Regions from separate parts of the Paenibacillus sp. ov031 genome, predicted to be linked through region 3. Evidence: predicted binding sites of a transcription regulator. Region 3 holds the regulator's gene; each other region holds the start of a gene.
What was found. Region 3 encodes Rex, which represses fermentation and respiration genes when NADH is low (regulators of the CRP and FNR family bind a similar motif). Its sites were predicted from a motif close to TTGTGAAATATTTCACAA; they were not measured.

Region 1 (4,220 bases), on a different contig from region 3:
AGGTAGGGGATGAATCGGTTCATCCGGAATTCTGGTTTTTATTTGATTCTTTTTTTAGTTGTGGTGGGTTTAGTTAGATTTATCACAGATGGGAACGATGTTATAGAAAAACCTGGATATGATCAGCTTCGGGCTGAGGTTAAAGCTAACAATGTCTCCGAATTGACTGTTCAATTCAATGGTCAGACGTACATCGTGACCGGTCAATACAGGAAGATTCCTGACGGAGCCAAATCAGAAAATTTCTTAACGTATATTCCTCCTACGGATGAGGCAATTAGTGAGCTTGTAACTGCAAGCGAAACGAACAAGTTCCAATATCATCAGGAACCTATGAAAGGTGACAGCATCTGGTTGACGTTGCTGACTTCCTTTATTCCTTTGATCATTATGTTCCTGCTGTTCTTCTTCCTGTTTAATCAGGCCCAAGGCGGCGGCGGTAAAGTAATGAACTTTGGTAAAAGCCGTGCTCGTCTCTATAACGAAGAGAAAAAACGGGTTACGTTTGAAGATGTTGCGGGTGCTGACGAAGAGAAACAGGAACTGGTTGAAGTCGTGGACTTCCTCAAGGACCCTCGTAAATTCGCAGCAGTAGGTGCGCGGATTCCTAAAGGCGTATTGCTTGTAGGTCCTCCGGGTACAGGTAAAACCTTGCTCGCTCGTGCTGTTGCCGGTGAAGCGGGTGTACCATTCTTCAGTATTTCCGGTTCTGACTTCGTTGAAATGTTTGTCGGTGTCGGTGCATCTCGTGTACGTGACTTGTTTGAAAATGCGAAGAAAAACGCCCCATGTATCATCTTTATCGATGAGATCGATGCTGTAGGACGTCAGCGTGGTGCTGGTCTTGGTGGTGGTCACGACGAACGTGAACAAACACTCAACCAGTTGCTTGTTGAAATGGACGGATTCGGAGCCAATGAAGGTATTATCATCGTTGCTGCAACGAACCGTGCCGATATTCTGGACCCTGCCTTACTGCGTCCAGGACGTTTTGACCGTCAAATCACGGTTGATCGCCCTGACGTGAGAGGTCGTGAAGCGGTTCTGAAAGTACACTCACGCAACAAACCACTCACCAAAGATGTGAAGCTGGACATTATTGCGAAGCGTACTACCGGATTCTCCGGTGCAGATTTGGAAAATCTCTTGAATGAAGCGGCATTGCTTGCGGCACGTCGTAATCGCAGAGATATTTCCATGCGTGAGGTAGACGAGGCGATTGACCGTGTTATCGTAGGTACGGAGAAGAAAAGCCGTGTCATCAGTGATCGTGAGAAACGTATCATTGCTTACCACGAAGCAGGTCACACCATTGTAGGTTACTTCCTGGAACATGCCGATATGGTACATAAAGTTACCATTATTCCGCGTGGACGCGCGGGTGGATATGTAATCATGTTGCCAAAAGAAGATCGTATGCTTGTAACCAAGCAGGAGCTGTTGGACAAAATAACGGGACTCCTTGGGGGCCGTGTTGCAGAAGAATTGTTCATTGGTGAAATTGGTACTGGCGCATACAGTGACTTCCAGCAAGCGACAGGTATTGTTCGAAGTATGGTTATGGAGTACGGTATGAGTGAGAAATTGGGTCCTATGCAATTCGGAAGTTCACAGGGACAGGTATTCCTGGGCCGTGATATTGGTCATGAACAGAATTACTCGGATTCCATCGCATATGAGATTGATCAGGAAATGCAACGCTTCATTAACGATTGTTACGAGAAATGTAAGGACTTGCTCGTAAAACATTCGAAAGAGATGCATCTGATCGCACAAACATTGCTCGAAGTGGAGACATTGGAAATGGATCAGATCAAGGAATTGATCGAGACAGGTTCCCTGACTCCAAAAAGTGAGAACAGCAATGATGGAGAAGGCACGCCTAGCGAAAGCGGAGAGGCGATCATCGACAACATCGGTGATGTACGCGTCCGTATCCAAGGCAAAGATGAAACGCCTGAGCCACCAGCCGGAGATATTCCTAACGAAGCTCCGAATCTGGACAAAGGAAACAGCAATGACCCGGATGATGGTGGAACGAAGCCAACGTCTTAATTTATAACAACCATCTGTTTATAGTGGCAGATGAACAAAGAGAGCCTTTGGGCTCTCTTTTTTTATATATTCCTTCAAATTGTATAGATAATGATAACGGGGAGCTATAGGGCGAACCACGTAGGAAATGGGCGGTTATGCCCTTGTTCTGGGGCGTTTTCATTTATTGACAGAGTCGTGAACGTTGTGTACATTAGGTGTTAAACCGCTTGTGATTCGTTTCTCAAGCGAAAATAACGACTTGGATTTGCCATATGAAACAGCGTATAAGGCTGTCCCGATAAGGAGAGGATCACAGGTGGAAGCTCTGGCTTTAGAGCGCAAGGCTGAGATGAACCGGGAGCTGCGCGAGCGGCTGATGGAATTGAAGAAGGAACGTAATGCCATTATTCTTGCCCATTATTATCAACGTGACGAGGTACAGGAGGTCGCTGATTTCCGGGGAGATTCGTTTTTGCTGGCCCAGAAGGCGGCACAAACCGATGCGGATGTTATCGTTTTCTGCGGGGTTCATTTTATGGGTGAAAGCGCTAAAATTCTTGCTCCTAACAAAACGGTTATCATCCCCGACGAGCGTGCAGGCTGCCCAATGGCAGACATGGTGAACGTTGAAGGCTTACGTAAATTGAAAGCACAGCACCCGAATGCCAAAGTTGTAACGTACATCAATTCCTCAGCTGAGATCAAGGCAGAGACCGACATCTGTTGTACATCGGCCAATGCTGTCAGAGTCATTCAATCTGTTGATTCCGATGAAATCATCTGGGTACCGGATAAAAATCTGGGACATTATGTGCAACAACATACAGACAAGAAAATGATTATCTGGGAAGGTTACTGCAATACCCATGATATGCTGACGGTCAAAGACGTGGTTGAGATGAGAGCGAAGCATCCAAATGCCGAGTTCGTTGTTCACCCGGAATGTCGTCCTGAGGTTGTAGAGATGGGTGACTTCGTAGGTAGCACAACCGCCATTTTGGAATATTGTAAGAATTCGTCCGCTAAAGAATTTATCGTAGGTACCGAGGATGGTACAGGATACCAACTGCGTCTCGATAGCCCGGATAAACAATTCCACTTTGCTACCAAGTTCCTCGTATGCCCGAACATGAAGGTCAATAACTTGAAAAAGCTGGTTAAATGTCTGGAAACGATGAAGCCGCAAATTTACGTGCCTCCAGCCGTTGCCGACAAAGCCAGAGAATCACTAGAGCGCATGTTACTGGTGAAGTAGCATGCGCTACTCTTGCTCCAAGACAGGTGAAATAACATGATACCGCAATATTTAGTGGATTTTGATCTGTCCGCGCTGCCGATGGTGGAGACGGATGTGCTGGTTATTGGTTCGGGCATTGCTGGTTTGTTTACTGCGATCAAGGCGAGTGAACAACGCAGTGTGTTGATGATCACGAAGAAGTCGTTACTGGAAAGTAACACCCGGTATGCGCAGGGAGGAATCGCTGCGGTTATTGCTGAGGATGATTCACCTGCCTACCATTTGCAGGATACACTTGTTGCAGGAGCGGGATTATGCCGCTCCGAAGCAGTCGAAGCATTGGTGAACGAGGGCCCGGACGGAGTGAAAGAACTGATTCGACTGGGTACTTTGTTTGATCTGGAGAACGGCGAGTTGGCGTTGACGCAGGAAGGTGCGCACAGCCACCGCCGTATTTTGCATGCCAATGGGGATGCAACGGGATATGAGATTGTGCGTGCACTGGCTGCACAGGCGAATGAACATCCGGGGATTGAAGTGTGGGATGAGCATTTTGTCATTGACCTGATTACAGAGCAGGGAGAATGTGTAGGTGCGCTGGTTCAGAAGGCTGACGGCTCACAAGTATTTGTGAAGGCAGAGGCAACCGTACTATGCTCTGGCGGAGCTGGACAATTGTATCGATATACGACTAATCCGGAAGTGGCTACAGCAGATGGTGTGGCGATGGCCTATCGTGCCGGGGCAGTTGTCCGGGACATGGAGTTTATCCAATTTCACCCGACCTCCCTTTGTTATCCGGGAGCACCACGTTTCCTGGTGTCCGAGGCGGTACGTGGCGAAGGAGCTTATTTGCGCAATGTGAAAGGCGAGCGCTTCATGGAACGGTATCATGCACAGCTTGAACTGGCACCACGTGATATCGTCGCGCGGGCAATTGTCAGTG
Region 2 (4,220 bases), on a different contig from region 3:
AGTACATGCATTAATCCGAGTGCCAGTGCACTGTCTGTACCGGGGTAGAGTGGAATGAACCAGTCTCCCCATTGGGCGGTCCGATTGCGATGGACATCAATAACGACGATTTGGGCGCCCTTTTTGCGGGCTTTCTCGGCCAGAACAACCTGATGCATATTGGTGCTGACGATGTTTCCTCCCCACACCAGAATGACATCCGCATGCTCTGTATCCTCGGGCAATGTTCCACGGTTCGCACCCATCGTATATTTCCAGCCGGTATTTCCCGCTGCATTACAGATGGTCTGTTCCAGCTTGCTCGCACCTAGCGCATTGAAAAATCGACGATCCATGCCATCCACACCAAGAATGCCCATGTTTCCATAGAAGCTGTAGGGCAGGATGCTCTCCGGTCCGTAGGTAGCTGCCAGCGAACTGAATCTCGCCGTAATCTCGCCGATGGCTTCGTCCCAACTGATTCGCTCGAACTGGCCTTCGCCCTTGGCTCCGATGCGTCGCATCGGATATTGCAGCCGCTCGGGGTGATACACCCGCTCCGTCATATTTCGGACTTTGTTACAGATGGCGCCTTTTGTAATCGGATGGTCCGGATTGCCCGCAACCTTCACGATCTTACCGTTCTCCTTATGAAGCAGCAGGCCGCAAGTATCCGGACAATCGAGCGGGCAAACTGCCGGGAATACGCCATTCTCCTGATCGATCATATACAAGTCCCTCCCCCTTCAAAGCTATCCTCATATCATATCTTCTTCCTGGTAATCGCGTAAAGAGAACAGTCTTTTTTTAACGCCACAACCGCTCCAAATTTTTTACAAAAAAATCTTTTTTCCCTTTGATTCAATCTCGAAATTCAGGGGTAAATTAAAAATAAGGCATTAGGCTAGTGTTTCCCCACTTCCTCCTCATGCCATATCATGGACCACTCCCGAAATTCGCCATGAACAGGTTTCGTTCCCCCGAACCTTGTCATGGCGAATTTATTTTGCGTGGATATTTTTTTGCAAAAAAAAAACGATTCTTTTCCCGCCCATCACAGCAGACAGCCATGACTTGAACGAGATCAGAATCGCCTCCTGTTTACTTTGCATTCGTCTTTCCACTCGTTCTCGCACTCGCATCACGGTTACACCGCTAACTCGGTTACTGTGCAAAATGCCGCTACGCCTGCTTGCTCCACATCGGTCTGGCTTCCGTTTCCACAGGCTGGGCCGCCGCCATGGCCACCTCAGGCTTCACTTCCGGCTCATGCTTGCGCAGGTACACCATCCAGTAGGCAGCCGCGACAAACAGCGCCCCTCCCGTCAGGTTGCCAAGCCATACCGGAATGAAATTCATGACGTATTGTCCCCACGAATAATGCCCTTCAAAGATCGCAGCAGGAATCAGGAACATGTTGGCGACAACGTGCTGGAATCCAATAGCTACAAAGGCCATCGTTGGGAACCATATGCCCAATACTTTTCCACTCATCGTATCCGATGCATAAGACAACCAAACCGCGAGAGCGACCAGCCAGTTACACCCGATCCCGGATATAAAAGCCTGAAGGAAGCTGTCGTCCAGCTTGTGTCCAGCCATATCCACCACTTTGGTCAAATAAGCCCCCTCTGCCGTCAGACCAAGCACATGCCCAAACGCATAGGCCACAAAGATCGCCCCAAGGAAATTACCTATCGTTACTAAGGTGAGATTCTTCAACATGTTGCCTGCGGACAGTTTACGTGCAATCGTCGCGAGTGGAACAGCCATCATATTGCCTGTTAGCAGTTCCCCACCGCCAATCAGCACCAATATCAAACCTACCGGGAACACTGCTGCGCCAATCAGATTAACCAAGCTGCCCCACTCGGCCGGAGCAGAGGCAATGACCCGAATATCCAGCAGAAATCCAAGCGCAATAAAAGCGCCTGCCAGAAAACTGAGTATCAATACGGAGGACACCGGATTTTGGGCTTTCTTCATCCCCGTATGCGCCGTATATTGTGCAACCTCAAGAGGTGTTTTTGCTGCCATAACGATCCTCTCCTTCACAGTTCATGAACATCATAATTCAACCTGTTTTGTTGATATGTTCATTGTATCGCGAAGGTTTCAAGAGGTTTGTTACTTTTATCACAAAGTCTGAAAACTACATTTTAATATTTCCGTTGTGTCTTGCTTGATATGCAGAAAAAACAAAAAGAACTACCGCAGAATGACTGCGGCAGTTCTCAGATATTTATGGTTATACCATCGCTGGTGTTTTTACTTCTACTGGTGGCAACGCCTGAAGACCCGCCGAGTTCAGGAAGTTCCATGGTTTGTTGTAATGTGGCTGGAAGAAGAAGTCGATGAAGGCCAGCTCATCTACCGTCATGTTGTTCTGGATGCAGACAGAGATCGTATTGATCGACTGTGTCAGATCAGCTTGTGACATGACCTGCGCACCAACAATGCGGCGTGTAGCCTGTTCATAGATTACTTTGAGCAGCAGCTTCTCTGCCGTTGGCATGAACTCTGGACGGTAAGCATCTTCAAGCGTTACAGCTTCAACGACCAGACCCTCATCCGCAGCAGATGCTTCCGTCAAGCCTGTACCTGCAATATTTTGCTCATAAATTTTAATACCTGATGTGCCTTGTGTACCCATATAACGTGTCGTAGGACGAACAAGATTCCTTGCTACGAGTGTACCCATCCGCACTGCGTTGGTTGCCAGTGGAATGTACGCTGCCTTGCCAGTTGGGTTGTAATGAATTGCACAGCTGTCTCCAGCAGCGAAGACGTCTTTTTGGCTGGTTTGCATATATTTATCCACGATGATTGCACCGTTCGGCAGCATATCCACTTGGCCTTTGAGCAGCTCGGTATTTGGACGGAAACCAATGCACAGAATAACGAGGTCTGTATCGAACTCTCCTTTGGATGTAATGACCTTGTTCACTTTGCCATTCTCTCCGGTAAACTTCTGAACAGTTTGGCCCAGCGCCAGCTTGATGCCGTGTCCAGTCAACGTTTCTTCAATAGCATCCGTGAACTCGGGGTCGAGATATTTGTTCAAGATCCGGTCCACACTATCGATCAGTGTAACTTCCTTGCCGTTCATTTGGAAAGCCTCCACCAGCTCAATGCCGATATATCCGGCTCCTACCACAGTAATACGTTTGGCATGCTTGGCTTTCTCAATAATCGTGTTGGAATGGTTGTAGTTTTTGCAAAGTAAAATGTTGTCCATCTCGATGCCTTCCAGCTTCGGTACGACAGGCCATGAACCCGTGGTCACGATCAGCTTGTCGAAGGTATCTTCGAATTCTTCCCCTGTTTTCAAGTTTTTAGCCTGAAGTTTGTGACCCGCAGCATCTACTGACGTCACTTCATGAAGCATTTTGGTAACGACACCGAGCTCGGCCAGTTGGTTTGGCGAAGAATAGAACAATCCGTCTGGATCTTTCACCACGCCACCTACATAAAGCGCAATGCCACATGATAAGAAGGAGATGTTGTCATTGCGCTCATACACTGTAATGGTAGCATCCGGGTACAATTTGGCGGTGTTAACGATGGCTGCGGTTCCTGCATGTGTACATCCGATAACTGCGATTTTCATGATAAGGTTCCCCCTTGGAGTATATAAATAAAAAATTGAATTTAACGTCATTGTGGTTGTGAAATATTTCACTTCTAAATGAATACTGCTTATGTGATTTATTTCACTTTGTACACTTATTATAATGTGATATTTTTCACATTGCAAGGGGTTAATCAAAATAAATTTTTCGGATGTGGTTTATTTACGATCAAGCGAGTCATCGACTCAATCTCCATTGACTTCAGTTTTCCCTGCTTATGGCTGGTTTATGCTCAAAATAAGCGTAATAACTACTGAGGAGACACTTATATGAAGAGGATATTTGCACTAAAAAATTGTATCAAAAAAAGCCTATCCTCCAATCTGGAGGCAGGCTTCTTCGTTTATTTTATACGCCAAGCAGCTTTTCAATCTCTGCAGTCATGGCTTCAGGGGATTCTTTTGGTTCAACACGCCCTACAACTTCACCCTCACGATTCACGAGGAATTTGGTGAAATTCCATTGGATGTTATTGTCTTCGCCAACACCAGGTTGCTGCTCACGCAGATACTTGAACAATGGATGCGCATCTTCACCATTTACATCGACCTTGGCAAACACCGGGAAATTAACGCCATAGTTGATTTGGCAGAATGATTCTGCTTCCTC
Region 3 (4,220 bases):
ACACATGCTCCACATCTTTGGCCGAAGCCGAGTAGACCGTATGGGAAATCAGATCCGTATGCGGATAGAAATGGGCCTGTTCGATGTTCAACGCGATGAAGTCAGCCTTCATGCCAACTTGCAGAGCGCCTGTATTGTTCAGGAATATGGATTTAGCACCATACGAAGTTCCAAGCAGAAGCGCTTCCCCTGCCGGCACTGCAGTAGGGTCACCGGACACACCTTTGTGAATCAACGCAGCCAATCTCATCTCTTCAAACATATCCAGGTTATTGTTACTGGCTGGTCCGTCTGTTCCCAGAGACACAGTCACGCCTGCTTTCAACAGATCAGGCACACGTGCAACACCCGAAGCCAATTTCAGGTTACTACCTGGATTGTGGGAAACTGCTACATCATTCTTTGCGAGAATCTCGATCTCTTCATCATTCAGATGTACCGCATGTGCAACCAGAGATGGACGGGAGAAAAATCCTAGCTTCTCCAGATGTGCGACCGGACGCAGTCCGTAATCAGCCACGTTTTGCTCCACTTCTCGAAGCGTTTCAGACATATGCGTATGCAAAGGCAGATTCAGGTCATGAGCAACCTGTACCAGCTTCTCTATGTAATCCGGAGGGCAAGTGTAAGGGGAGTGTGGAGAGATTACGGTTGTAATTCTTCCGTCTGCTTGTCCATTCCATTGACGGGCAAATGCTGCGGACTCTTCGAGCTTGCGCAGTTGTTCTTCTTCTGAGCAAAGTCCGATTACCCCACGTGCCAGAGCAGCCCGAACGCCGGATTGTTCCACCACTTTCGCAACCTGATCCATATGATCATACATATCTAGGAACGCTGTTGTTCCGCCTTTTAACATTTCAAGCACGGATAGCGATGTGCCCCAATACACGTCTTCAGACGTCATTTTAGCTTCCATTGGCCACATTTTCTCCTGTAACCATACTTGTAACGCCAGATCGTCTCCGTGGCCTCTTAGAAGCGACATGGCCGCGTGACCATGCGTATTGATCAGACCCGGCAAGAAGAACAGTCCTTTTCCGTCCACCTTTGTCAGGCTTTCGTCTCCTTGCGGCAATGTCTCACCAATATGCACAATCTTGTCATTCTCAACAACCATAAAACCTTGAACCACGTTCCAATTCGTACCTTCACTCACGGCAAATTTGCCGTTGTGAATTACCCATCTATTTGTCGTCATCTTCCTCGTCGTCCTTTCCATTCTCCAAGTAATAAGCCAGGCTAAGTAGATCCGTCGTAAAATCAGCATGATGAATGCGAATATGCGGCGGGGTCTTCAGGATCGTTGGCGCAAAGTTCAGAATCGCTTCAATTCCTGACTCAATCAGCTGATCTGCAACATTTTGAGCTTCCGTATCCGGAACCGTGATAATACCTATACGAATGTTATCTTTTTTGACCGAATCCGTTAATTCATTCATCGGTTGTACCGTCAAACTGTTGATTTGACTCCCAATTTTCGGACCGTAGGCATCAAATACAGCGACGATCTTCATGTTGTCTTTGAGATAGGCATTGTAATTGGACAAGGCATGTCCCAAATTACCTGCTCCGACAAGAGCTACATTGATCTGCTGGTCTATTTTTAAAATATGGCGGATTTTCTCAATGAGATATGAAACGTCATATCCAATCCCTTTACGACCAAAGTCACCAAAGTAAGCCAAGTCTTTACGAATCTGGGCCGGATTCAAATCCAACCTCAGTCCAAGTTCTTGTGAAGAGACCGTATTGACTTCGCGCTGATGCAGTTCATTCAAATAACGCAAGTAAACAGGTAATCTACGCACCACGGCTTCCGAAATTTTATCTGATTTCATTCATTGCTCCCCCTTACCAAGGCCACGATAGATAGATGAAAAGATGAGCACCCTGTCTAAAACGATGCAAAATGATTACTGAATTAAACAGGATGCTCCTTGTTATATAATGGATAATTGCTTTAATCGCTTTACTCGCATATCCATGAAACGAATACATGATATTACTCAATTTTACCGCCAATCACTGGCGTCTTGCAATAATGGAAGCTACAGAGCGTATCTGTTATTGTTGCTCTTCGGTTGGTCTCTCGAGCCATTCCGAAATGCGTGGAACCATCTGCTCTGTAAGCATGTGCTCCATTTTGGGACCAGGTAATGAATATAAAAAGTACTTGCCATAATACGCTTCAATAACGCGTGTATCGTATACAATCACAATGCCTCTGTCTTTGCCTGTACGAACCAGTCTGCCAAATCCCTGTTTGAAACGGATGACGGCTTGTGGCACGGATAGCTTCATAAACGGGTTTTTCTTTTGCTGCTGCAAAAGCTCGCTCTTCGCTTCCACTAATGGATGATTCGGTGGCTGGAACGGCAGTCTGACAATTGCAAGACAGGTCAGAGCCTCTCCTGGAATGTCCACGCCTTCCCAGAAGCTGCTTGTGCCAAGTAGCACCGTTGCTTTAGTATCTTGGAACCGACGTGTAAGCTTGGAACGGCTGCCGCTGTCCACCCCTTGCCCAAGCAAAGAGATATCGTTGCCTGACAAGGCCTCCTTAAGCGGGTCATAGACCTGTCGCAGCATGCGGTAGGAGGTGAACAACACCATCATGCGTCCACGAGTCGCAATAGCCGTTTCCGCAAGCGAGTGCACGAGCATATCCACAAAGTGGGCATCGCCTACACTGCCCTTCACGCTTGGGAAATCACGCGGAATGACGAGCAGCGCCTGTTCTCGATAATTGAACGGTGACGGCAGCATCGACGTTAACAGACGGTTATTGTCGGCAGCTTCCTGCAAACCCAGCTGTTCGATCATGAATTGAAATGACTTGTCAACGGAAAGCGTAGCCGATGTAAGCACAACGCTTTTCTTTTTATCAAAGAACATATCCTTCAATTGAGCACTGACATCGACAGGAACAGCATAGAGTTGCAGTGATTTACTGCGGAACTGGCCGCTGGCCTCCATCCAGTACACGGTATTGGCATCATCCATCCGCATGAAGAAACGCAGATTATCCTTAATCGTTGCCAAATCCTTGAGCAGACCTGAGATATCCGTAATCAGACTATCGGACTGATAATCGTCCTGATCTTCTTTCACTTCAAGCAGCAGCTTGTCGCCTTTACGAATCAAATCGCCTAGGGTGACATAAATTTGGTTTTCAGCGTCCTGCAATTCCTGCCATTTGGCTGGTTTTTGCGAATGCTTCAGTCTAAGTGAGAATTGTCCTGTCTCGCCTGGAGAAGCATCGCTGCGTTCAGGCAGCAGTCCGAACAATGCATCGCTTAGTCGATCCCACATCTCTTTAACTTCGACAGCAAGCGGGAACATCTGATCAATCATGGAGCCCCACTGTACCGAATTTTCATGACCCGACAATTGAGAACGCAGCATAGGCAGTTGGCCATTTCGGCTATCTTTAAATAGTCGGGTCAGTGTATGAACCAACGTGAAATATTTCATATGAAGACCAAGGTGCTTACCTGCTACGTCCTCCAGATGATGTGCTTCATCAATGACGAGACTTTCGTAGGCTGGCAGCAGCTGATGTGCTGCTTTGACATCCGTAAACAATTTCGAATGATTCGTAATGACGATATCGGAAAGCCCGGCTTCATGTTTGGCCCGGTGATAGAAACATTTGCGGAACCAAGGACAGGAACGTCCAAGACAGGACTCAGACTCACTTTGTACCGTCTCCCAGAAGTCTCCTCCGCGCCCGCTTAGATTAAGCTCCTCGTCGTCTCCAGTCTCCGTCTGAGTAAGCCAGACAATCATCTGAGCCGCTGTAAAATAATCCTCTTTCGGTGTAGCAAATTCACGTTTATTGATTTTATGCTCAAACTTACGCAGACACAGATAGTGCCCACGTCCTTTGAACACCGCTGCCTTGAACGGGAACGGAACCACTTGGGTCAACATAGGAATATCCCGCTCTCTCAATTGCTCCTGCAGGTTGATGGTATGTGTGCTGACCATCACTTTCTGTTCCTGTTTTACACTTTCATAGATGGCAGGCAGCAAATAACCAAGTGATTTGCCCGTACCTGTCCCAGCTTCGATTAAGAGATGTTTCTCCTCATCCAAAGCTTGTCGTACACTGCTGAACATTTGAGTTTGCGCCTCACGCTCCTCATAATGGTCCAGCGTCTCCTTCAGGTTATCTCTAACCTGATCCATAAACTGCTCAAAACTCACGCCTTCCAGCGGAT

Region 1: the regulator Rex is predicted to act here: its motif matches at 2,265-2,282, upstream of nadA (quinolinate synthase NadA).
Region 2: the regulator Rex is predicted to act here: its motif matches at 2,104-2,121, upstream of BUA17_RS11310 (formate/nitrite transporter family protein).

The regions. Positions count from the first base shown of each region.
Region 1 is NZ_FRDO01000012.1:46,858-51,077, forward strand. Features, by position in the region: gene ftsH (ATP-dependent zinc metalloprotease FtsH) at 10-2,055, shown strand; gene nadA (quinolinate synthase NadA) at 2,354-3,292, shown strand; gene nadB (L-aspartate oxidase) at 3,329-4,220, shown strand, end outside.
Region 2 is NZ_FRDO01000002.1:236,775-240,994, forward strand. Features, by position in the region: gene BUA17_RS11305 (molybdopterin-containing oxidoreductase family protein) at 1-707, opposite strand, end outside; gene BUA17_RS11310 (formate/nitrite transporter family protein) at 1,162-2,016, opposite strand; gene BUA17_RS11315 (FAD-dependent oxidoreductase) at 2,228-3,589, opposite strand; gene BUA17_RS11320 (glutathione peroxidase) at 3,960-4,220, opposite strand, start outside.
Region 3 is NZ_FRDO01000001.1:2,371,045-2,375,264, forward strand. Features, by position in the region: gene BUA17_RS10125 (amidohydrolase) at 1-1,198, opposite strand, end outside; gene BUA17_RS10130 (redox-sensing transcriptional repressor Rex) at 1,185-1,838, opposite strand; gene dinG (ATP-dependent DNA helicase DinG) at 2,065-4,220, opposite strand, start outside.